3 regions of the Actinoplanes sp. HUAS TT8 genome follow, and region 3 is predicted to be linked to each of the others. Evidence: riboswitches for the same ligand, from Rfam matches in the RefSeq annotation. Region 3 holds a riboswitch; each other region holds the start of a gene.
The links. A riboswitch is a leader RNA that binds a small molecule or an ion and turns the genes downstream of it on or off. The one in region 3 is predicted to bind cyclic di-AMP.
Positions count from the first base shown of each region.

Region 1: it holds a riboswitch for cyclic di-AMP, as region 3 does, so the genes downstream of both, ACSHV8_RS39360 (coiled-coil domain-containing protein) here and ACSHV8_RS35175 (NlpC/P60 family protein) in region 3, are expected to answer to the same signal.
Region 2: it holds a riboswitch for cyclic di-AMP, as region 3 does, so the genes downstream of both, ACSHV8_RS38650 (transglycosylase family protein) here and ACSHV8_RS35175 (NlpC/P60 family protein) in region 3, are expected to answer to the same signal.

Region 1 is NZ_CP195646.1:8,853,100-8,860,448, reverse strand. Features, by position in the region: gene ACSHV8_RS39370 (glycoside hydrolase family 65 protein) at 1-1,874, shown strand, start outside; gene ACSHV8_RS39365 (coiled-coil domain-containing protein) at 1,948-2,985, opposite strand; cyclic di-AMP (ydaO/yuaA leader) riboswitch at 2,991-3,122, opposite strand; cyclic di-AMP (ydaO/yuaA leader) riboswitch at 3,332-3,468, shown strand; gene ACSHV8_RS39360 (coiled-coil domain-containing protein) at 3,475-4,512, shown strand; gene ACSHV8_RS39355 (ABC transporter ATP-binding protein) at 4,565-5,338, opposite strand; gene ACSHV8_RS39350 (ABC transporter permease) at 5,331-6,227, opposite strand; gene ACSHV8_RS39345 (TetR/AcrR family transcriptional regulator) at 6,416-7,021, shown strand; gene ACSHV8_RS39340 (Atu4866 domain-containing protein) at 7,088-7,349, shown strand, end outside.
Region 2 is NZ_CP195646.1:8,694,439-8,701,787, reverse strand. Features, by position in the region: gene ACSHV8_RS38665 (ExeM/NucH family extracellular endonuclease) at 1-1,013, shown strand, start outside; gene ACSHV8_RS38660 (LysR family transcriptional regulator) at 1,125-2,000, opposite strand; gene ACSHV8_RS38655 (YybH family protein) at 2,071-2,448, shown strand; gene ACSHV8_RS38650 (transglycosylase family protein) at 2,420-3,103, opposite strand; cyclic di-AMP (ydaO/yuaA leader) riboswitch at 3,105-3,285, opposite strand; gene ACSHV8_RS38645 (saccharopine dehydrogenase family protein) at 3,635-4,873, shown strand; gene ACSHV8_RS38640 (GNAT family N-acetyltransferase) at 5,000-5,608, shown strand; gene ACSHV8_RS38635 (winged helix DNA-binding domain-containing protein) at 5,628-6,719, shown strand; gene ACSHV8_RS38630 (hypothetical protein) at 6,716-7,300, shown strand.
Region 3 is NZ_CP195646.1:7,943,811-7,951,159, reverse strand. Features, by position in the region: gene ACSHV8_RS35205 (metallophosphoesterase family protein) at 1-119, opposite strand, end outside; gene ACSHV8_RS35200 (hypothetical protein) at 116-364, opposite strand; gene ACSHV8_RS35195 (nucleotidyltransferase) at 374-943, opposite strand; gene ACSHV8_RS35190 (dTMP kinase) at 1,089-1,796, shown strand; gene ACSHV8_RS35185 (SDR family NAD(P)-dependent oxidoreductase) at 1,802-2,485, opposite strand; gene ACSHV8_RS35180 (sigma-70 family RNA polymerase sigma factor) at 3,045-4,046, shown strand; gene ACSHV8_RS35175 (NlpC/P60 family protein) at 4,132-5,103, opposite strand; cyclic di-AMP (ydaO/yuaA leader) riboswitch at 5,118-5,253, opposite strand; gene ACSHV8_RS35170 (DUF3817 domain-containing protein) at 5,455-5,772, opposite strand; gene ACSHV8_RS35165 (hypothetical protein) at 5,785-6,204, opposite strand; gene ACSHV8_RS35160 (DUF6158 family protein) at 6,291-6,542, shown strand; gene ACSHV8_RS35155 (DUF1360 domain-containing protein) at 6,574-7,089, shown strand.

The DNA of each region.
Region 1 (7,349 bases), 910 kb from region 3:
TGATTCTGCAGTCGGAGTTGGTGGCCAACGAGCAGTTGCCGCCGAGTAGTAAGGATCCGCGGGTCGCGGCGGTGCTGGAGAAGCCGTTGGTGGCCGAGGAGATGTTGGAGCAGCGCTCGGGTGGGTTGCTGGTGCATCGGACCAAGGCCAGTGATCTGCGGATGGCCACGGCGATCGAGCATCTGGTGGAGACCCCGGGCCGGCACGCGATCACCACCGAGGGCCACGGTGATTGGCTGCGCACGACGGTGGCGTGCCGGTTGGAGCCGGGGCAGAAACTACGCGTGGTGAAACTCGCTGCGTATGGCTGGTCGAGTGTCCGATCGCTGCCCGCCCTGCGGGATCAGGTGGGTGCGGCGCTGGCCAGTGCCCGTCTGGACGGCTGGGAGGGTTTGGTCCAGCAGCAGCGGGAGTATCTGGACGCGTTCTGGGATCACTCTGATGTGCGGGTCGAGGGTGACCCGGAGGTGCAGCAGGCGGTCCGGTTCGGGTTGTTCCACACGCTGCAGGCCGGGGCGCGGGCCGAGAAACGCCCGATCGGGTCGAAGGGCCTGACCGGGCCGGGTTATGACGGGCACACGTTCTGGGACGCCGAAACATTCGTGCTCCCGGCGTTGACCTATACGCAGCCGTCGGCGGCGGCGGATGTGCTGCGGTGGCGGCACTCGACCCTGGATCTGGCGCGGGAGCGCGCGCAAACGTTGGGGTTGCAGGGGGCGGCGTTCCCGTGGCGCACGATCCGTGGTCAGGAGTGTTCGGGGTATTGGCCGGCGGGGACGGCGGGTTTCCACATCGGCGCGGATATTGCTGATGCGGTGCGCCGGTATGTGCAGGCCACCGGGGACTACGACTTCGAGCGTGAGTGTGGTCTGGAGTTGTTGGTGGAGACGGCCCGGTTGTGGCGGTCGCTGGGGCACCACGATCGGCACGGCCGGTTCCACATCGACGGGGTGACCGGCCCGGACGAGTACACGGCGATCGTGAACGACAACATCTACACCAACCTGATGGCCCAGCAGAACCTGATGACCGCCGTGGACGCCTGCAAACGGCACCCGGACCTGGCCCGCCGCTTCGGTGTGGACGACGAGGAAGCCGCGTCGTGGCGGGATGCGGCGGCGGCGGTGCACATCCCGTACGACAAGGAACTGGGTGTGCATCAGCAGTGCGAAGGCTTCACCCGGTTGGAGGAGTGGGACTTCGAGAACACCCCGCCGGAGGGGTATCCGCTGCTGCTGAACTACCCGTACTTCGACCTGTACCGCAAGCAGGTCGTCAAGCAGGCCGACATGGTGATGGCCATGTACATCCGGGGTGACGCGTTCACCCCGGAGGAGAAGGTCCGCAACTTCGCCTACTACGACGCCCGCACCGTCCGCGACTCGTCGTTGTCGGCGTGTATCCAGGCGGTGATGGCAGCCGAGACCGGGCACCTCGAACTGGCCCACGACTATCTGGGCGAGGCCGCCCTGATGGACCTGCACGACCTGCACCAGAACGCCCGCGACGGCGTCCACGTCGCGTCCCTCGCCGGATCCTGGATCGCCCTGGTCGCCGGCCTCGGCGGCATGCGCGACTTCAACGGACAACTCGCGTTCGCACCGCGACTGCCCAGCCGGATCAACAACCTCGACTTCTCGCTGCTCTGGCACGGCCTGCGCCTACGAGTCAACGTCACCGCCGACGAGGTCACCTACTCGCTGCGCAACGGCGGCGGCTCGGCCCGACTCACCCTGCTGCACCACGGCAAAGAAATCGAAGTGACCCAGGTCCGCCCGGTGACCATGCCGATTCCGTCGGCCGGTCCGGTCGGTCCCTCGCCGACGCAGCCCGCGGGCCGCGCTCCGGTCCGCCGGGCCACCCCGCATCCATGATTTCTTCGCGTACGGCGTGAAAAAAGCCCCCGGTCCACGCGGACCGGGGGCTTTCTCGTGCTGTCGTCGAGCGCTACAGCAGCGACACGTGCACGTGGTCGGTGTGGTCGCTCGGACCGTGGTAGGCGTGCCAGTTGCCGGTCGCCGGGAACCAGATCTGCTTGTACCAGATCACGTAGTAGATCCCGAGCCGGTCGGCGTTGCGTACCAGGAACGCGGTGAGGTCGTTCCCATACCGCATCATGTCGTCGTTGTGCGCCACCGAGAAGCCGCTGTTCTGCAGGGACCAGTCGCAGGCCCGGCCCTTGGGATGCTCGAACGGACCGCCGTTGCGATGGCAGCCGACGAACCGGTTGAACCCGGCCTTCTTCACCTCCTGATAGAGGTGCAGGGTGCGCTTGGTGATGCAGCCGTCGGTCGTCGGGTCGTCCTGGTTGCAGGACTCCGGCGAGAAGCCGCCCTCGGAGTTGCGCGGTGCCGGCGCCGCGACCTTGGAGACCGCGTCGACGAAACCGTTGGTGATCGTCTTGTTGATGCCGGTCCCGCCGCCGAGCAGTTCGAGCTGGCCCTCGGCCGAGTCGTGCTGCTTCTGCTGGATCGTGAGCTGGGTCTTCTGGTTCTTGACCTCGGCGTCGATCTTCGCCTTGCTGTCGTTGATCGTCGCCAGCGCCGTGTTCAGCTCGTTCAGCTTCGCGTCGTGAAGCTTGTTGATCTCCTCCAGGGAGACCGCCTTGGCGATGAAGTCGGACGAGTCGTTGGCCTGGAGCAGGAAGCTCAGGCTGTTCAGCGTGCCGAACTCGTACTGCTGCCGGGCGATCGCGTTGACCTCGGGGATCAGCGCGTCCCGCGTCTTCTCGGCAGCGGCCTTCTTGACGTTCAGAGCGGCCTGGTTCTTCACCGAGGTCGCGTAGGCGGCCTTGGCGTTGACGAACCGGCGGTTGGTCGTCTCGAGTTGCGCGGAGAGGTCATCGCTGTCGTCACCCTCCGCGGGGGTCGACGAGCTGCCGCTGGGTGCGGCCTGTGCCGGCGTGACCGGTGCCACGAACATCGCGGTGGCGGCCACAAGCGGCGCCAGGGCAAGTATCAGCCACCGGCGGGGACGTGCGGTCATCAACAATCCTTCCTAGTCACCGCCGACCGAGTTAGCTGACGGGTTCGGGACGGAAGCTATCCCTACCGCATTACGCGGATTCACCCCAACTACCTGGTTCCCCGGCTCACCTTTCGGCGATTGGGCGGCGGCCTGCCGGCAACTCGGGGGCGGTGCCGTCCTGGCAGGACCGGCGGCCAGTTTACCTGAGATATCACGCGGTATCAGGACCGGAGAAACCGTCAAAACCGTTACCTGTTAACGACTTTCCGTAATGGTGTCACCAGTGGTGACCGGGCCGTAGCAATGGGTACGAGAACTGTCGATTCCTCGATCGAGTGGGTATGGTCGGTCCCGGTTCCCATCCAGGGAACCGCCGCCTAATCGCAACAACGAGCGAGCCGGGGATCCACGTTTCCTCCGGGGTGAATCCGCGACAGCGGTAGGGATTTCCTTCGTCCCGAACCCGTCAGCTAACCCGGCCGGCGGCCGACGGAAGGAAACAAGCCAGTGCAGCATGTGACTGCGCGGCGACGATGGGTGGCGGTTCTCGCGCTGCTGGTCGCCGCATGCGCGATAGTCGGCGCCGGCGCGCCGGCCTCCGCGGCACCCCGGCCCCTCGCCGCCCCCGGGGAGTCCGGCGACGACGGTGAGGGCGGTTCCAAGTCCCTGCTCGACAAACTCGACGAGGCCTCCAAGGGTTACGTCACGGCCAAGACCAAACTGCAGACGTCCAAGACGCAGCAGACCAAGCTGGCCGCGACGCTCAAAGAGCTCGACGCCGCGATCGGCCCCCAGCAGAAATCCCTGAACATGTACGCCGTGCAGGCCTACACGATGGGCCGGCTCGGGCCGCTGAGCGCGCTGCTCAGCGCCGACACCACCGAAGGCTTCCTGGACCGGGCCCAGCTGCTGACCACCGTGGCCGAGCGGCAGAACCAGGCCGTCTCCGACCTGCGGACCACCCGGGACAATCAGGTCAAGGCCAAGACCGCGATCGACGCGACCATCGTCGACCAGCAGCGGCAGGTGAACGTGATGGCCGCCCGCAAGACGCAGGCCGAGCAGGCGCTCAAGGAAGCGAACCAGGGCAGCGACTCCGGTGACGACTCGGGCAGCTCCGGCGGCAGCACGGACGCGTCCAAGCCCTCCGGCAGCCTCTCCGGCGGCTGCACCGTGGATGATCCGACCACCACCGGCTGCATCACCCCGCGCCTGAACTTCGCGTTGAAGCAGGCCCAGGCGGCCGGCTTCAACCACTACGTGGCCTGCTTCCGGCATCAGAACAGCGGGGAACACCCGAAGGGCCGGGCCTGCGACTTCGCCGCCGACAAGGGCGGCTTCGGCGGGGTGGCGACCGGCAGCAGCAAGACGTACGGCACGAACCTGGCCAACTACTTCATCCACAACGCGGACACGCTCGGCGTGCTCTACGTGATCTGGTTCAAACGGATCTGGCTGCCGAGCAGCGGCTGGAAGTCCTACTCGGGTGCGGGCGGGACGCCGTCGACCGACCATACGAATCACGTACATCTGTCAGTGACCTGATACGCAAGAAGCCCGGGCCGACGGCCCGGGCTTCTTGCTTCGTCGTGAGGACCTACTTCTTCATGTAGGTCTCGTACTCCTTGAGCACTTCCTCGGTGTCGCCGTCGGCGCGGATCTCGCCGGACTCCAGCCAGATCACCCGCTCGCAGGTGTCCCGGATCGACTGCTCGCTGTGGCTGACCAGGAACACCGTGCCGGCGTCCTTGCGCAGCTCGCGGACCCGCGCCTCGCTGCGGCGGCGGAACTTGGCGTCACCGGTGGCCAGCGCCTCGTCGATCAGCAGCACGTCGTGCTTCTTGGCCGCGGCGATCGCGAAGCGCAGCCGGGCCCCCATGCCGGACGAGTACGTCCGCATCGGCAGCGAGGCGAAGTCGCCGCGCTCGTTGATGCCGGAGAACTCGATGATCGAGGCCGCCTTCTCCTTGACCTCGGCCGGGCTCATGCCCATGGCCAGGCAGCCCAGCTCGACGTTGCGCTCGCCGGACAGGTCGTTCATCAGGGCGGCGTTGACGCCCAGCAGCGACGGCTGGCCGGAGGCGTAGATCGCGCCCTGGGCCACCGGCAGCAGACCGGCGACCGCGCGCAGCAGGGTCGACTTGCCCGAGCCGTTGCTGCCGATCAGGCCGATCGCCTCACCCTTGTAGGCGACGAAGCTGACGCCCTTGACCGCGTGCACCTCGCGCACGTTGGCCGAGTTGGTCTTGGTCACGAGCCGCTTGAGAGCCGAGAGCGGGCTGACCTGGTTCGCCCCGATCGCTCCGACGATCTTGTAGACGATGTGCGCGTTGTCCGCGATGACGGTCGGGACCTTCTCGATGTCAGCCACGGCCGTAGCCCTTCTCTCCGCGCCAGAAGTAGAGGAAGCCGCCGATGCTCACGACCACGGCCCAGATGGCGGCCTCGGTCCACAGGAGCTGCGGGCTGCCGGCCAGCTTGACGTTCTCCATCAGCGAGTGCCGGTAGAGCTCGATGAAGACCAGCATCGGGTTCGCCTCGATCAGGTGCAGCTTCCATCCGTGCAGGTGATCGGTGAACCGGGTGACCGGGTAGAGCACGGCCGACGCGTACATCCAGAAGCGCATGATGAACGGGATCAGCTGCTTGATGTCGCGCATCTTGGAACCCAGCCGGGCGAAGAAGAGCGCCAGGCCGACGTTGAACAGCGACTGCAGCAGCAGCGCCGGGAGGACCAGCAGCCACGTCAGGTCGGGCCGCTCACCGGTGAAGAGCACGATGACCAGCAGCACACCGAGCGCGGTGACGAAGTTGCGGATCTCCACCAGGGCGGTCGACAGGGGCAGGCTGCCCCGCGGGAAGTGCAGCGCCCGGATCAGGCCGAGGTTTCCGGTGATCGCGTTGGCGCCCTGACCGACGATGGTCTGCGAGAAACCGAACACGAAAACACCGATACAGAGGTACGCGATGAAGTTCGTGCTGTTCGCGCCGGTGCCGATGATGACACCGAAGATGATGTAGTACACGAACGCGTTCAGGGCCGGGGTGAGAACCTGCCACAGCGTGCCCAGGTGCGTCGTGCCCAGCGCGGAGACCGTCTTGGCCTTGGCGTGCGCGGTGATGAAGTGCCGGTAACCCCACAACTGGGTGAGGTACTCCAACGGTCCGACCAGCCGTCCGGAAGAGGTGAGGCCGTGCCGCTGCGCGAGTTCCTTGAGCGGAATCGCGGGAGCGGTATCGGCAACCGCTGTCTCTGGCATGGGGTGGTGCTCCGATCTCGTCTGCCGGTACGAGGCGGCGGACTCCGGTGATTCGCCTTCAAGCACAGGTAGAAGCATGACAGGCGTCCGCCGACGCCGATGGAACGGGTTCGTATCGACGTCGGAGGGAACGGTATCCGACGTCGCGGCGGGACGCAACCGTTACGTCGTAGCGCTATAGTCACCGTGTGGCGACAGTGAAGCGCGCACCGGCCGGAGCGGCGGTGCTCCGAAATGACATCACCGTGGCGATTCGTAACGCGGTCATGAGCGAGCTGGCAGAGGTCGGTTACGGCCGTCTGTCCATCGAAGCCGTGGCCCGCCGTGCCGGAGTCGGCAAAACGGCGATCTACCGGCGGTGGAGCAACAAGCTGGAGATGGTACTTGAGATCATCACCGATGTCGCCGGGCGGAAGGTGCCGGTGCCCGACACCGGCAGTTTCGCCGGCGACCTCGACCTGCTGATGATGATCGTCAGCCGGGCGCTGCAGCATCGGGTCGCGTCGCAGATCATCCCCGACCTGATGGCCGAGGCCGCCCGCAACCCGCAGATCGCCGAGACCCTGCAACGGGTGCTCCGGCTCCACCAGCAGTCGGTCGGGGAGAAGCTGGTCGGCCAGGCGATCACCCGTGGTGAGCTGCCCGAAGGCACCGATCCGGACGTCGCGGTGGACCTGATCCTCGGCCCGCTGTACTGGCGTCTCGCGGTGTCCCGGCAGCCGGTCACCGACGACTACCTGGAGAAGCTGGCGGCGGCCGTGCTCGGCTCGCTGAAGGGGGGATCGGCCACCTAGGTCGCTCCTCAGACGCAACTACGACATTCCTCGCGGTGGCCGACGTGCGGGCCGAACGAAATGGGCATGCACTCCAGCCCCCCGCACGTCGACACCACGATCCTGGACGCCGCCGCGATGCTCGCCATCGCCATGGGCCGCACCTCCGACATGTCGCTCGGCATGGCCCCGAAGCGCCCCGAGGTGATCACCGGGGCGGCGGTCGTGGGCGCGTGGCGCAGCCCCGACGGCGCGATCAAACTGCAGATCAAGACCGATGGGACGTACGACGGTGAGGTCGCCGGCCGGCGCAAGCGACCGCACGGGACGTACCGGATCGACGGCGCCT
Region 2 (7,349 bases), 750 kb from region 3:
CGACCACCACCGGCGACAACGACCTGACCATGCTGGTCAACTTCTTCGCCAAGTACACGCCGATCACCGCGGTCACCGCGCCCCGCAGCAAGGTGTACGTGCCGGCCCCGACCGACACCACCGCGCCGACCGGCTCCTACTCGGTGAACGCGGCGAGCATCTGGACCGGTCAGACGGTCACCCTGACCCAGAAGACGCTCTCCGACGACAGTGACGTCGCCGGGATCACGCAGGTGGTCAACTGGGGCGACGGCAGCGCGGCGGAGACGCTGGCGGCCGGCGCGAAGACCGCCACCCACAAGTACGCCAAGGCCGGCACGTTCGCGGTCACGGTGACGATCACCGACAAGGCCGGCAACGCGTCCGCGCCGATCGCCGCCGGTACCGTCACGGCGGCCGTCCAGACCGGCAAGTACAGCGTCGACCGGGGTTCGATCTACGCCACCCAGTCGATCACGCTGCGGGTCAGCGGCGTGAACGGCACCTCGGTGAAGATCAGCTGGGGCGACGGCTACGTCGGCAGCGCGTCGGCCAACACGCCGGTGGCGCACACCTACACCAAGGCCGGCACCTACACCATCAAGGTCACCCCGGTGAACGGCGTCGGCGCCGGCACCACCGTGACCGCCGGTTCGGTCAAGGTCGTCAAGGACGTCTGGGCGCCCAAGGTCACCCTGAAGGTGCCGAGCGGCCCCAACCGCGCGACCTCGTGGGCCAAGGTCACCGGCTCGGTCAGCGACACCGGTCTCGGTGTCCGCTCGGTCCGGGTCAAGCTGACCGAGCAGCGGGGCAGCCACTGGTACTACTACAGCCACGGCAAGTGGGTCAAGGCGTCCTCGCGGACGTCCGCCCTGGCCAAGGCTGAGGTGGTGAACGCGTCGTTCAGCGGGAGCACGTGGAGCGTCCGGGTCACCGGCGTGAAGACGGGCATCCTGCGGATCTCGTACTGGGGGGTGGACAAGGCCGGTAACACCTCGGCCGCCAAGGTCTACTTCCGGACGATCACGCGGTAACACCTGACAGGCCGGGAGGCCCTCGTCGCGATCAGCGCGGCGGGGGCCTTTCCGCATGTCAGGGCGGTGCTATGGCCGTACCGTAAGCGGATTTTGATGGTTTTTTGAGGGTCAGCCGAAGGCGGCTCGGCAGTGCTTGAGGAAGGCGGCGAGCGCCGGACTCGTGCGCTCGACCCAGACCAGGGCCAGCAGGGCCGGGATCTCGATGCCGTCGATCGGGACGGCGATCAGATCCGGGTGGGCGGCGGCCATCGACTCGCTCAGGATGGCCACCCCGAGACCCCGGCGGGCCAGGCCGGCGACGGTTTCCGGCGACGTCGCGACGAGTGCGACCTGCGGTCGCAGCCCGAGCCCGGCCATCCCGGCCCGGTCGAGCACGTCACGGATGCCGGTGCCTTGCGGAAGACAGATTATTGGGTACGAGGTGAGCCCGGTGATCGCCAGGCGGCCGCGTCGCGCCAGCTCACTGCCGGGGGAGGTGAGCGCGACGAGCGGCTCGCTGACGATGACGTGCGACGCGAGATGTTCCGGCGGCTCGCCGGCCAGCCCGGCCAGAGCGACGTCGATCGCGCCGGCCCGGACACCGGCGACGAGCTGATCCGAATTCGCCTCGGTCAGCTCGACCTCGATGCCCGGATGATCGTCGTGGAAGGCGGCGAGCGCGTCGAAGAGCGGCGCGACCTCGCAGCCGATCACCATCCCGATCGTCAGCCGCCCCCGGACCAGGCCTTTCACGTCGTCGATGGCGTCGCGCAGGTCAAGCGTCGAGTCGAGCGCGGCCCGGGCGTGGCGCAGCGCGACGGAACCGGCGTCGGTGAGCCGGGCGGTCCGCCCGCTGCGGACGAAAAGCTCGGCCCCGAGCTCGTGCTCCAACGCTTTGACCTGGGCACTCACCCCGGACTGGGTGATGTGCACCCGTTCGGCGGCGCGGGTGAAACTGCCGGTCTCGGCGACCGCGACGAAGTACTCCAGCTGCCGCAAATCCATGAGTAGGAATTGTAGTAGCTAGAAGAACTATCTGTTGGACTTGTGGATCGGGCCGGAGGAGGGTGGAGTCATGACCGAACGCGAGAAGGCCCACCGACCCGAAGACCTGACGCGCCTGTTCGTCGAGCGCGCCAACGCGAAGGACGCCGAAGGCCTCGCGCTGCTGTATGAGGAGGAGGCCGTGATGGCCTTCCCGCCGGGCAGCCAGACGGTCGGCCGCGCCGCGATCCAGAAGCTCTGGGCCGAGCTGCTGCCCAGGATGCCCCGGTTCGAGCCCGAGCCCCCGCTGCCGACCCTGATCAGCGGCGACCTGGCCCTCACCTCGACACCGCCGAAAGACGGGGCCGGGGCGAGGGCGCAGGTGGTCCGCCGGCAGCCCGACGGAACGTGGCTGCGGGTGCTCGACCAGCCGGAATTCGTCAGAGCGCCAGGCGCTGACCGACCCTGAGGTGGTTCGGGTTGCTCAGACGGGTCGCGTTGGCGCGGTAAAGGGCCCGCCAGCCGCCGCGGACGTGGTGGCGCGCGGCGATGCCGGACAACGTGTCACCACGCCGCACGACGTAGGTGCCGGTGGTCTTCAACGCGGTGTTGTAGGAGGCCAGGCGGTAAGGGCTCACCTTCGTGGTGGTCCGGGCGCTGGTCAGGCCCCGGCGGCCGCACGTGGGCCAGGCGTGGATCCCCTGGCTGCGCAGCACCCGTTCGGCGACCGTGATCTGCTCGTTCTTGGAGGCGAGATTGGCCGTGGAGCCGTATTTGCCGCCGCCGTGAGCACGCCACGTCGAACGACTGAACTGCAGGCCGCCGTAATAGCCGTTGCCGGTGTTGATCCGCCAGTTGCCGCCGGATTCGCATCGGGCCACGGCGTCCCAGTTCACGTTCGGGGCAGCGCTGGCCGGTGCGGACTCGACGGCCAGCAGGCCCACGGCGCCGGCCAGCCCGGCGATCGTGATGCCGAGAGCACGCCGGACCCGGGTCCGCTTGGAGACCGCGCGGTGCTGGGGCCCTGATGGAGCGCGCTCGGCCGGCATCGGCCGTAAAAGGGCGCGCGGGGACTGGGCTCGCCGGGAGAGGACACGACGAACCCGCTTGTTCAGGTGAAGCATGAAGTTTTCCCTCCACGCCTACGAGGTGAGCTGTCGGGTTCGGGCCGAGGAGCCCGGCCGCGTGAGCGGCTTCACCCCGAGGCGCGCTCCGGTTCGAGCGCGCCGAGGAACTTGTGGGTCCCCCGCTCCATGCCTGTGTGTTGTTGACCGTGACCAGCAGGCAGGACTCGGCGTTCCGGCCACGGTGTCCGCGATTGCGGACTGCCGACGGTAGCCACCACCTCACTGGACTGACTACGTCCGGAAGCGGGGCCGGTGACTTTGTTCTCACAAATTAGCCGCTTTGATCTTCCTTTGTGTGAATAACTCCCTGAGTTCTTCAATCGTGGCGCGACTTGCCACCCACGTGGTCGCGCATACGGGGGAAAGCCGCTCTCCATAGGCTTAGCGCTCGCACGACTGGGTAAAAATGCCGCGCTCGTTCGGATCCCGGCTGCGTGCTCATGCGACTCCGGTCCTGTACAAGGGTTTCCGCGCGGTTGTTACCGGCCAGTTCCCCTGGACGCGGTCCGGGGTGCACAATCTCCGACCATGAGTGATCGTTCACGCGACTTCGAGGTGATCGTCTACGGTGCGACCGGCTTCGTCGGCGTACTGGTGGCGGAATATCTCGCCGGACACGCACCGGCCGGCACCCGAATCGCGCTGGCCGGCCGCTCGGCGGAGAAACTGGCGGCGGTTCGGGACCGGCTCGGCGTCGACTGGCCGGTTCTGGTCGCCGACGCGGCCGACACCGAGGCGCTGACCACGCTGGCCGGACGCACCCGGGTGGTGGTCACCACGGTCGGGCCGTACGCGAAATACGGCCACGCCCTTGCGCACGCCTGCGCGACGACCGGCACCGACTACGTTGATCTGACCGGTGAAGTGCTGTTCGCCCGGGACAGCATCGACGCGAACCACGAACTCGCTCGCAGCACCGGTGCGCGGATCGTCCACTCCTGCGGCTTCGACTCCATCCCGTCCGACATCGGCGTCCACGTCCTCCACAAGCTGGTCGAATCGGACGGCGCGGGCGAGTTGACCGACACCACGCTCGTGGTGACGAGCATGCGCGGCGGGGCCAGCGGCGGCACCATCGACTCGATGCGCAACCAGGTCGACGACATGAAGAAGGACCCGGCGCTGCGGCGGGTGGCCGGAAGTCCGTACTCGCTGAGCCCCGACCGCAAGGCCGAACCGAAACTGCCCCGGCAGAGCGACCTGGACACGTTCCCGGCCTCCGAAGTGGACCCGCGGCTGCGCGGGCGACTCGCGCCGTTCGTGATGGCGTCCTACAACACGCGGGTGGTGCGGCGCAGCAACGCGTTGCGATCCTGGGCCTACGGGCGGAACTTCCGGTACCGCGAGGCGATGAGCGTCGGCGCGTCCCCGCTGTCGCCGGTCATCGCGTACGGCACCAAGCTGGGACTGGGCGCCCTCTTCGCGGGGCTCGCGGTGCCGCCGGCCCGGTTCGTGCTCGACCGTCTCCTGCCCAAGCCGGGCACCGGGCCGAGCGAACGGGAACGGCAGGCCGGCCACTTCACCATGGACATCTTCACGACGACGTCGACCGGCGCGCGGTACACGGCGCGGGTGCGGGCCAAGGGCGACCCCGGTTATGCGGCGACCTCGGTGATGCTCGGAGAAGCGGCGCTCGCACTGGCGCTGGACCGGGAGTCGCTGCCGCCGTCCGAGGGCGGGGTGCTGACGCCGGCCACCGGGATCGGGGACGCGCTGGTCACCCGCCTCCAGGCCGCCGGGCTGGAGATCAGCGCGCGCAAGCTCTGACCGGGTGGGCCGAAGCCGCCGCCGGGCGCGATCGGTAATCCGACGGTTGGACGGTCAGGAATCAACAGCGGTCGTCTGTGGATCGCCACTAGCCGCATACGGGTCTTTCCGGGCAGGATGCGAAGAGTGACCGCCAGCCCGCTGCCGCACCCGCTGACGTTGGCGGGCAATGGCGTCGTGCTGCGGGAATGGATGCCCGACGATTTGGAAGATCTCGTCGCGATCCTCGACGAACCAGACATCGCCCGGTGGACGCCGATGCCGTCGCCGTTCGACGTCGAGGCCGGGCTGGCCTACCTGAAACGGGCCCGGCAGGGGCGGCTGACCGGGCGGCGGATCCAGCTCGCGATCACCACCGACGGGCGGGCGCCGCTGGGCGAGGTGCTGCTCTTCGGCGTCGAGGAGGGGCTGCGCGAGGCCGAGCTGGGCTACCTGGTCGGAGCCGCCTATCGGCGTCGCGGGCTCGCGGCGGCCGCGTTGTCGCTGCTCACCGAATATGCGTGCGGCACGCTGCGACTGAACCGGCTGCTGCTGCGGATCGACCCGGGCAACACGGCCAGCACCGCGGTGGCGCGCCGGTGCGGGTACCGATTGACCGGCGAGCCACCGATCCCGCAGGAGGGGCCTTACGGCCCCACGAGCCTGGACACCTGGGAGTACGTGGAGGGGCTGCCCGGCGCACGACGGGAACGCCTGAGAAATGTCGCATCCCGGCGGTACGGTCGTCGCATTTGAGCAACCGGGGGTGGGGCGAGTGATCACCGTGGATCGTGCGCAGGTGATGGCCTATCGACTGGCCGCGCTGGGGCTCACCGACCGGGGCGACGCGCGACCCGCCGACCTGCCGGTGCTGGACCTGGGCGTGCAGGAATACACACCGGGCTCGACCCACGTCGCCCTCGCCGCCCGCACCGCCGCCGACCTGGAGGACGATCGGCTGGTCACCGTCTGGGCGGCCCGCGGGGCGCCACACCTGCACCGGCGGGACGACGTCGCCGCGCTGACAGCGCGACTCTGGCCGGTCGGCGACGCCGACGCGAGCGCGCGGATCAAGAGCGGGGCAATCCCCGACGGCGGGCGCCTCGGGGTCGCGGCCCTGCGCGCCACGGCCGAGGCGTTCCGCGAAGTGGTGCGGGAGCCGATGCCCCGCGGTGAGGCGAGCACCGGGGTGAGCGCGCGGGTGCCGCGCGAGCTGACGTTCGAGTGCAAGACCTGCCGGGCCCGGCACGTCTCCGGGAACGTGTGGCAGCAGGCCGGGCTGGCCGGGGGCGTCCAGGTGCTGTCCCGCGGGCGCGACGCGATGCTGGGGCCGCTGGCGACCGGCCCGATTCCCGAGGCCAACCACGGCATCGGCGAGCTGATCACGACGTACCTGCGGTTTCTCGGGCCGGCCGGCCCCGCCGAGGTGGCGAAATACCTGCAGAGCACGACCGCGGAGATCCGCGCGGTGTGGCCGGCCGAGCTGGCCGAGGTGCGCATCGACGGGCGCAAGGCGTGGCTGCCGGCGGCGAGCGTGACCGCGCTGGAGTCGGCCGCCACGCCGAAGGAGGCGCGGCTGCTCCCGGCGATGGATCCGCTGCTCCAAGGCCGCGATCGGGATCTGCTGGTGCCTGACCAGGAGCGACACAAAGAGGTCTGGCGGGTCCTCGGCAACCCCGGCGTGGTGCTGCTCGACGGGGAGATCGCCGGGGTGTGGCGGCCACGGATGGCCGGGAAGAAACGAGTGGATCTGACCGTGACCACGTTCGGGCCGCTCACAGCCGCCCGACGGGAGCGGGTCGAGGGAGAGGCGGTGACGGTGGCGCGGGCTCGTGGGGTTCCCGAGGCCACTACGGTGTTCGAGTGAGCACGATCGGGTTCCTGCACACCGCCGAGGTTCATGTGGCGACGTTCCGCGGGCTGGTCGCCTCGCTGGCGCCGGGATGGCGGGACGAGCACGTGGTCGACCCCAGCCTGCTGGCCGATGCCCGGGCCGGGATTCCGGTCGAGGAACGGGTGCGGGCGCGGCTGGCGGAACTCGGCGGGGCGGACGTGATCGTCTGCACCTGCTCGACGATCGGTCCGGAAGCCGAACGGGCCGGGGTGCTACGCGCGGACCGACCGATGGCGCGAGCAGCGGTCGCGGCCGGCGGGCGGATCGCGGTGGCCTACGCGGTGGAGTCCACGCTGGAACCGACGACCGGATTGTTGCTGGATGAGGACCCTTCGGCCGATCTGGTGCCGGTGCCCTGCCTGGACGCCTGGGCGTTCTTCGAGGCCGGGGAGCTGGCGAGTTATCACGCGGTGATAGCCGAGCAGCTGCGGGACGTGGCGGCCGACGTGATCGTTCTGGCCCAGCCGAGCATGGCCCCGGCCGCCGACCTGCTGCCCGGCCGCCTGGTGTTGTCCAGCCCGCGCGCCGCCGTCCTCGCCGCCACCACCCCCTAAAACCCCACCACCCACCCAACCCCAGCCGGCACTGACGGTTTAGCCCACA
Region 3 (7,349 bases):
AGGTCGCCGGCGATCAGCAGCGCGTCGGCCCGATCGGGCAGTTCCTCCAGGGCCGGCCGGTACCGGCCGACCACGTCCTTGTCCACGTGGACGTCGCCCACGGCGGCGATCCGGATCATGAGATCTCCTCCACCTCGGCCGGCGCCTGGGTCCGGGTGATGCCGATGTCGCAGGCGATCTCCAGGTCCGGGTAGCGCGCGGTGATCTGCCGGCAGATCTCGTCCCGCCGCTGCGCGCTCTCCACCTCACCGCCCAGCACCAGCACGTTCTCCCGGCGTTGCACGGTGACACCCTGCTCGGCGATCCGGTCGTGCTCGGTCAGCAGCCGCTGGATCTCGGCTTCCAGATCGATCTGTTTGGTCATCTCAGGCCCCTACCCCTCCTCTGGCGGAAATGGCACGACGTCAAGGCGATCGAGCAAAACCAGAAAGGCTTCCGCGTACGGCGATGTCGCCGTCTCGCGTCGCACCCGCTCCCAGTCGATCTGCTCGCGCAGCGACCGGGCCACGGGCAGCCCCTGCGCGAAATCGCAGTGGTGCTGGCTGTACGCGAGCAGCTTGTGGATCATGAGTTGGGTGGCCGACAGCACCGGCATGTAGATCGCCTCGACCGAGATCCGCTCGGTGTCGGCCAGGGTCTCGTCGGTGACCGGCGTCTCCACCGGACGGAAGATCAGATCCACCATCCGGCCCTCCTCGAAGACCTTGACCAGCCAGTCCTCCGGCGGTTCCTCGGTCTCGAAGCCGACCCCGGCCAGCTCCTGCAGAGCCCGTTCCTTGTCCTGCTCGCGGATGAGGAAGTCCACGTCGTGATCGCTGGAGTGCCCTCCGTGGGCGTACACGGCGAAGCTGCCGCCCAGCGCGAAGGGGATCTCCGCCGTCTTCAGGGCCGCGGCGACACGCTTCATCGTGCCGGCCAGCCCCTCGTCGACGCGGTGCGGCATGGTGCCCTCCTGTGCTCGCCTGTCCAATTGATGACGACTACCCCGGGTAGCCGCACCTTGAACCCCCTCGGTGATCATTCTGGCCCGCTTCGACGGCATTACGAGGAGGAACGCAGCGTGCGAGGCCCGGCTACCGTCGGTTGGTATGTCCTCTCCCGTGCGCACCATCGCCCTGGTCGGCATCGACGGCTCCGGCAAGACCACGCAGGCCCGCCTGCTGGCCGAGAGCCTCGCCGCGGCCGGCCGCCCGGCGCGCTACCGGCAGAACGCGGGCGGGCGGGCCTGGTTCGGCCGGCTGGCCGTCCGGTTCGGCCGCCGTGACGCCGAGGACCTGCTCGGCCGCCGGCTCATGCTCCTGACCGAGTCCCTGCTGCGCTGGCTCGCCATCGCCCGGACGCTGCTGCGGCGCGCGGTCCGCCGGGAGGTCGCGGTCATGGACCGCTTCGCGGTGTGCCAGTACGCGAGTCTGCGCGCCCACGGGGCCGGCCCGGCCGCCGAGCGGCGCGCCCGGCTCGCCTACCGCTTCTTCCCGCGCCCGGACGTGACGTTCTTCCTGGCCGTCGACCCGGCGGTGGCCCAGCAGCGGATCGTCCGCCGCGGCACCGACCACGAGTCGATGGAGTACCTGACCGCGGCCGACCGCGCGTACCGGTCGATGCCGGAGTTCTCGAACTTTGTCGTCATCGACGCGAATCGCTCACCGGAGGAGATCCGGTCCGCGATCGGCGCCGCCCTCACCCAGGCGGCCGTGCCGGCTCAGCGCCGGGTCCGCGTGCGAACCCTGGTGCTGGCCGGCGTGCCGGTGGTTGCCGGAGCCGCGGTTCTCGGCTGGCAACTCGCTGAGTCTCTCTGAGCGGGTCAGGCCTGGCCGTAAACGGGGATCCGGGCCCCGCTGATCGGCCCGGAGGCGTCCGAGGCCAGGAACAGGATCGTCTGCGCGATCGTGGCCGGGCTCACCCAGCGGCTCTGGTCGGCGTCCGCCATGGACACCCGGTTGGTCGGCGTGTCGATCACGCTGGGCAGCACCGTGTTGCAGCGCACGTGCTGCTTCTTGTATTCGGCAGCCACCGTGTCGGCGAACGCGAGCACCGCCGCCTTGGACGCGATGTACCCGGCCGCGCCGGGGAAGGGCGCGAGCGCGGCCCGGGACGAGACGCAGACCACCGAGCCGCCACCGGCCGCGACCAGGTGCGGCAGCGCGGCCGCGGTGGTCAGGTAGGTGGGACGCAGGTTGGCGGTGAACATCGCCTCGAACTCCTCGACCGGCGTGTCGGCGATCAGGCCGCCACCGCCGTACCCACCGACGAGATTGACCACCGCCGTTAGCGGGGCCTCGGGATCGCCGGCGGCGGCCGTCGCGGCAGCGGCGGCACCGGCCGGGTCGGTCAGGTCGGCCGGAACGGCGACGACACCGGCCGGCAGCCGGTCGACGGAGCCGGGACGGGCCGGGGCCACCACCCGCCACCCCGCGGCCAGGAACGCCGCGATGGTGGCGGAGCCGAGCCCGCCGGTGCCGCCCGTCACAAGAGCAGTGTTGGTCATGGGGAGATCCGAACAGGTTGTCACCCGGCCGTGGGTGTGCTTTTCCTCACTACCACGCCCCCCAGCGGCCCTCACGGGGAATGTCACCGCATCGGGGAACGTCACCCGTGCGGGCGAGTGAAAAGAGGCGTGGCGTGCCGCAGTGTGGCCGATGGTCCCGTTCGGCCGGCGCGGCCGGGTCGGACGCGATCAATTCGATGTTCGCGTTTGTTTCAGGCCTGTCGGCGACCGGTCGATGCTGCACGTGAACCCCAAGGGCGAACAAGCCGTAATACCGGGTGTCCGCACCAGGGTGACGAGCATCGCGGCGCCCAGGTGATGCCCGTCGCTGTGGACGATGAGAGGCCGATGGTGTTATGAGGCGCGGTACGGGTATCCGTCTATCCGCAAGACGGTCGCAGAGAGATCGCGCTCAGCTACCGCGCACTGGGCTCTCAGGTAAGACCCAGGCATTCGTGACACTTTCGATCAGCCGGCAGGAATCAGCGCAGGCAGCCATTTGTTGTGTAGATGTCAGCAACCGCAATGCACGAGCTGCGGACGTTACGGGAGAGGGCTGATGGACGCAGGTATTGCCCGTAACAGGGTTAGTGACGGCAATGAGGGGACCGTGGGCAACGTGGAGAAGAACACCGTGATGCGTACCGACCAGGTTGCCGAGGAGCGCGACCTCGTCGGAGTCTACCTGCACGAAATCTCCCGGACGCCGCTGTTGGACGCCGCGCGTGAGGTCGAGCTCTCCAAGTCGATCGAGGCGGGCCTCTACGCCGAGCACCTGCTCGAGCAGGGCGAGGCGCGTCGTGGCATCAGCCGGGAAGAGCTCGAGCGGATCGTCGCCGAGGGCAGCAAGGCAAAAGACCTGTTCATCCGGGCCAACCTTCGGCTGGTCGTCTCCATCGCCCGCCGCTACGTGCGCTCCGGCATGCCGATGCTCGACCTGATCCAGGAGGGCAACACCGGCCTGGTCCGCGCCGTCGAGAAGTTCGACTACGAGCGCGGCTACAAGTTCTCGACGTACGCGACGTGGTGGGTCCGCCAGGCCATCAGCCGGGCGATCGCCCAGCAGGAGCGCACCGTGCGCCTCCCCGTGCACCTGGTCGAGGACGTCAACCGGATGCGTAACGTCACCCGCCAGCTCGTCCGCGAGCTCGGCGGCGACCCGGAGCCGGAGCAGATCGCGGCCGCCCTGGGCGTGACCGTGGAGCGGGTCAACGAGCTGACCCGCTGGGCCCAGGACACCGTGTCCCTGGACACCCCGGTCGGCGACGACGGCGACACCAACCTCGGTGACCTGGTCGCCGACAGCGACGCCCCGTCGCCCGAGGAGATCGTGCTGAGCGCACTGGAGCGCCAGCGCATCGAGGGCCTGCTGAACCACCTGGACGACCGCTCGGCCGGCATCATGCGGGCGCGGTACGGCCTGGAGGACGGCCGCGAGCACTCGCTGACCGAGGTGGCCTCGCGCTTCTCGCTCAGCCGGGAGCGGATCCGCCAGCTGGAGATCCAGGCGCTGGGCCGGCTGCGTGAGCTGGCCCGGGCCGAGGGCCTGCAGGCCGCCTGATCCACCGACAGAACTTCTGATCGACCGACAGCACGAAGAAGGCCGGTACCCCCGAGGGGCACCGGCCTTCTGCTTGTCCGCGGTGTTACAGAACCCGGCCGTATCCGTCCGGGGTCATGATGTTGATGCTGCGATGCAGGACGTCCCGCCCGGCCGACGGCGCGTCGATGATCATGCCGTCGCCGACGTAGATCGCCACGTGCCCGCCGCTGCGGTAGTACACCAGGTCACCGGGCTGGAGCTTGCTCTTGTCGGTGAAGAACTGGGCGTACGGTTTGTTCTTCTGCTGCGCGGCGCTGTGCGGCAGCGTGTGGCCGGCCTTGGCCCACGCGGCCATGGTCAGACCCGAGCAGTCGTACGAGTTCGGGCCGGCGTCGCCGAAACCGTACGGCTTGCCGATCTGCTTGAACGCGAAGGTCACCGCGACACCGGCGTCACCCGAGATGGTGGGGATGGGACCGGTGTAGGACCCCGAGTTCTCGGTGGCGCTGCCGTAGAGGTCCTCACGCATGTCGTACAGCTTCTTGAGGTCCTTCTTGATCTTCGTGGTCTGGGCGTCCAGCTCCTTGGACTGCAGCGTCTGCTTGGTCTGCTGCGTCTTGAGAGCCGTCTGCCGGTCCGTGAAGGTCTGCGTGGTCTCGGTGAAGGCGTCGATGTCCTGCTGGTTCGACCGGCTGAGCTGCTCGAGGTAGCTCATCCGCTGCAGGAGATCCTTCTGGTTGCTGCTGAGCAGGATCTCCGCCGGCCCGACCGGTCCCGTCATGTACGACGAGGTGGCGATCTTCTGCATGCGGGCGGAGGCCTGGGTGAGCGCCGCCTGGGCGGGCTTCAGCGAGGCGTTCAGCTTGGTGATGTCGCCCTGGGTCTTCTTCAGGGCGATCTTGCTGTTGTTGTATGCCTCGGTGACGTCCTCGAGCTTGTTGGAAGCGGTGGTGATCTGCTTCTCCAGCTCGGCCTTGGACGGGGCCGCGTGCGCGGCGGTAGCTCCCGACGTGGTGATCGCCAACGCGGTCAGCGCGACCACCAGCGCCCGGAGCCTGGTACGGGGGTGTGGCACTGGTCAGGGGCCCTTCTTCCGCTTCTGGCCGCCTACCGGGTTAGCTGACGGGTTCGGGCTCGGAAGACTGGCCCTACCGCTCACAACGCGGATTCACCCCAGGAAGTGGTTCCCCGGTTCGCGGCGGCACCGGCCCGGGGGATGGGCCGAGCGCCGCCCATGATTCGGCGGCGTTGGCCGGCGCCACGGCAGGTTTGTGGCTGCGGACCGAACCAACCGCATCAACTTATCGGGGTAGAAAACAAAATCAAGTACTGGCCGAGTGAAATTTGGCAATAGTCGGTCTTGCGAACTTAATCCCGATAACCGGCTGTCATTCGGCCCGCGCTGAGCGTTATTTAGATGAGCTTTTCAGCGGGCGGCGGCGAGTTCCGCATTCGGAACCCAGCGGCGCGTGACCCGGCGCTCGGCCCAGAACGAGAAGAACGGAATGGTGCCCGCGAGCATCACGATGATCATCCGGCGGAACGGCCAGCGCGCCCGGCGCGACAGGTCGAACGTGAGGAGCAGATAGATCATGTAGAGGAAGCCGTGCAGCGGGCCGATCACCGCGACCACCGTGTCGTTGTCGCCGATGTACTTCAGCGGCATGCCGACCAGCACGAGAACGACCAGGAACACGCCGACGATCCAGGCGATGATCCGATAGCGGGTGAGGGCGCCCTGCACGGGGGGATCTCCTTATTTCTTGGCGGTGCGGTAATCGGCCGGGCGGGCGCCGGGGTGCTCGGCCAGCCAGGCCAGATAGTCGTTGTAGGCCTGAAGCTCGGAGTCGGACTCGGCCGACGCGGCCGGCCGCACGGCGACCCGGACCGGGCGGCCCAGGGTGACCGGCGCCTGCGGATCGTGGACCACGGGCTCCTCGACGGCGGGCTCCTCGCCCGCCGGGTCGGACTTGCGGCGGAACAGCTGGATCTCCCGGATCCAGATGAACACCACGAAACCGGCGAAGACCGGCCACTCGAACATGTAACCCCAGCTGAGGGAGTTGCCCCCGGTCGCCCGGCTGAACTGCCACCACCCGAGCCCCAGACAACCCGCGGTCAGCACCAGCGCCAGGACGTGCCGGGCGATCCACGCCGGAGTCCACAGCCCTTTCATGCCCACGAGACTACCGGCGGGTTTGGTGATCGCCCGCACGGGCAAGCGTCAACACACGGACCTCGAATCGCAAGCGGAGGCGCACCATGGCGGACGCTCGATCCTCGACCGGCGCGACAGCCGACTTCGGCACCGGCGTCGACCCCGCGGTACTGGCCGACGACGACCTGTTCCGCGAACTGGCCAGCCTGCATCGAACCCGGCTGGAGACGCTGCGCCACGGGCCGGACGCGGCGCTGGAGAACCACTTCCGGCGCACCGCGGAACTGGAGACCGAGTACATGGCCCGCTTCCCCGGGCGCGAGGTCGACCCGGAAAGGCTCACCCAGGCGTTCTGACCCTCGCCTCGCCGAAGGGACCCCCCCACACATGTCCACCCTGCAGGAGAAGGCCGCCGCGGTGGCCCGCGCCTACGCGCCCCACGACCACCGGCCGCTCGGCGGCTACCTGGCCGCGATGGGGGCGTTCGGCGCACTCGCGGCCAGCCTGGCCGCGGCCGCCCGGCTCACCGGCCGGCCCGTCCCCGAACGCCCGGCCGTCGCCGACGTGGTGCTGATCTCCCTGGCCACCCACAAGCTCAGCCGCCTGATCGCCAAGGACTCGGTGACCAGCCCGCTGCGGGCGCCGTTCACCCGCTACACCGAGCCGGCCGGGGCGGCCGAGCTCAACGAGGAGGTCAGGGACTCCGGCAGCGGCCTCAAGCACGGCATCGGCGAACTCATCACCTGCCCGTTCTGCCTGGCCGCGTGGGTGGCCACCGGGCTCACCGGCGGGCTCGTGCTGGCCCCCCGGCTGACCCGGCTGGTGGCCACCGCGCTGACCGCCACCGCCGCCTCGGACTTCCTGCAGATGGCCTACTCCATAGCGAAGGAGAAGGCCGAGTGACGAGCGTTTGACTGTTAGTCAGGTCACAATCACTGCCGGAATCAGGGGCGGGTGCCGAAGGTTATCTACGGATGCCGGTGTGCCCAGTGTCCCCGGGCCTCACCCATCGCCTGCATGGAATACCGTTCGGCTGGAGCCATGCTGAGCCACTCGCCGCGAGGCGACCTGCACACCGGCATCTACTTCGTTCGGCCCCCGGGAACTCCCGGGGGCCGAAACTGTATTCAGGCGCCGATCGGGTTTAAACGGACAACACCCCC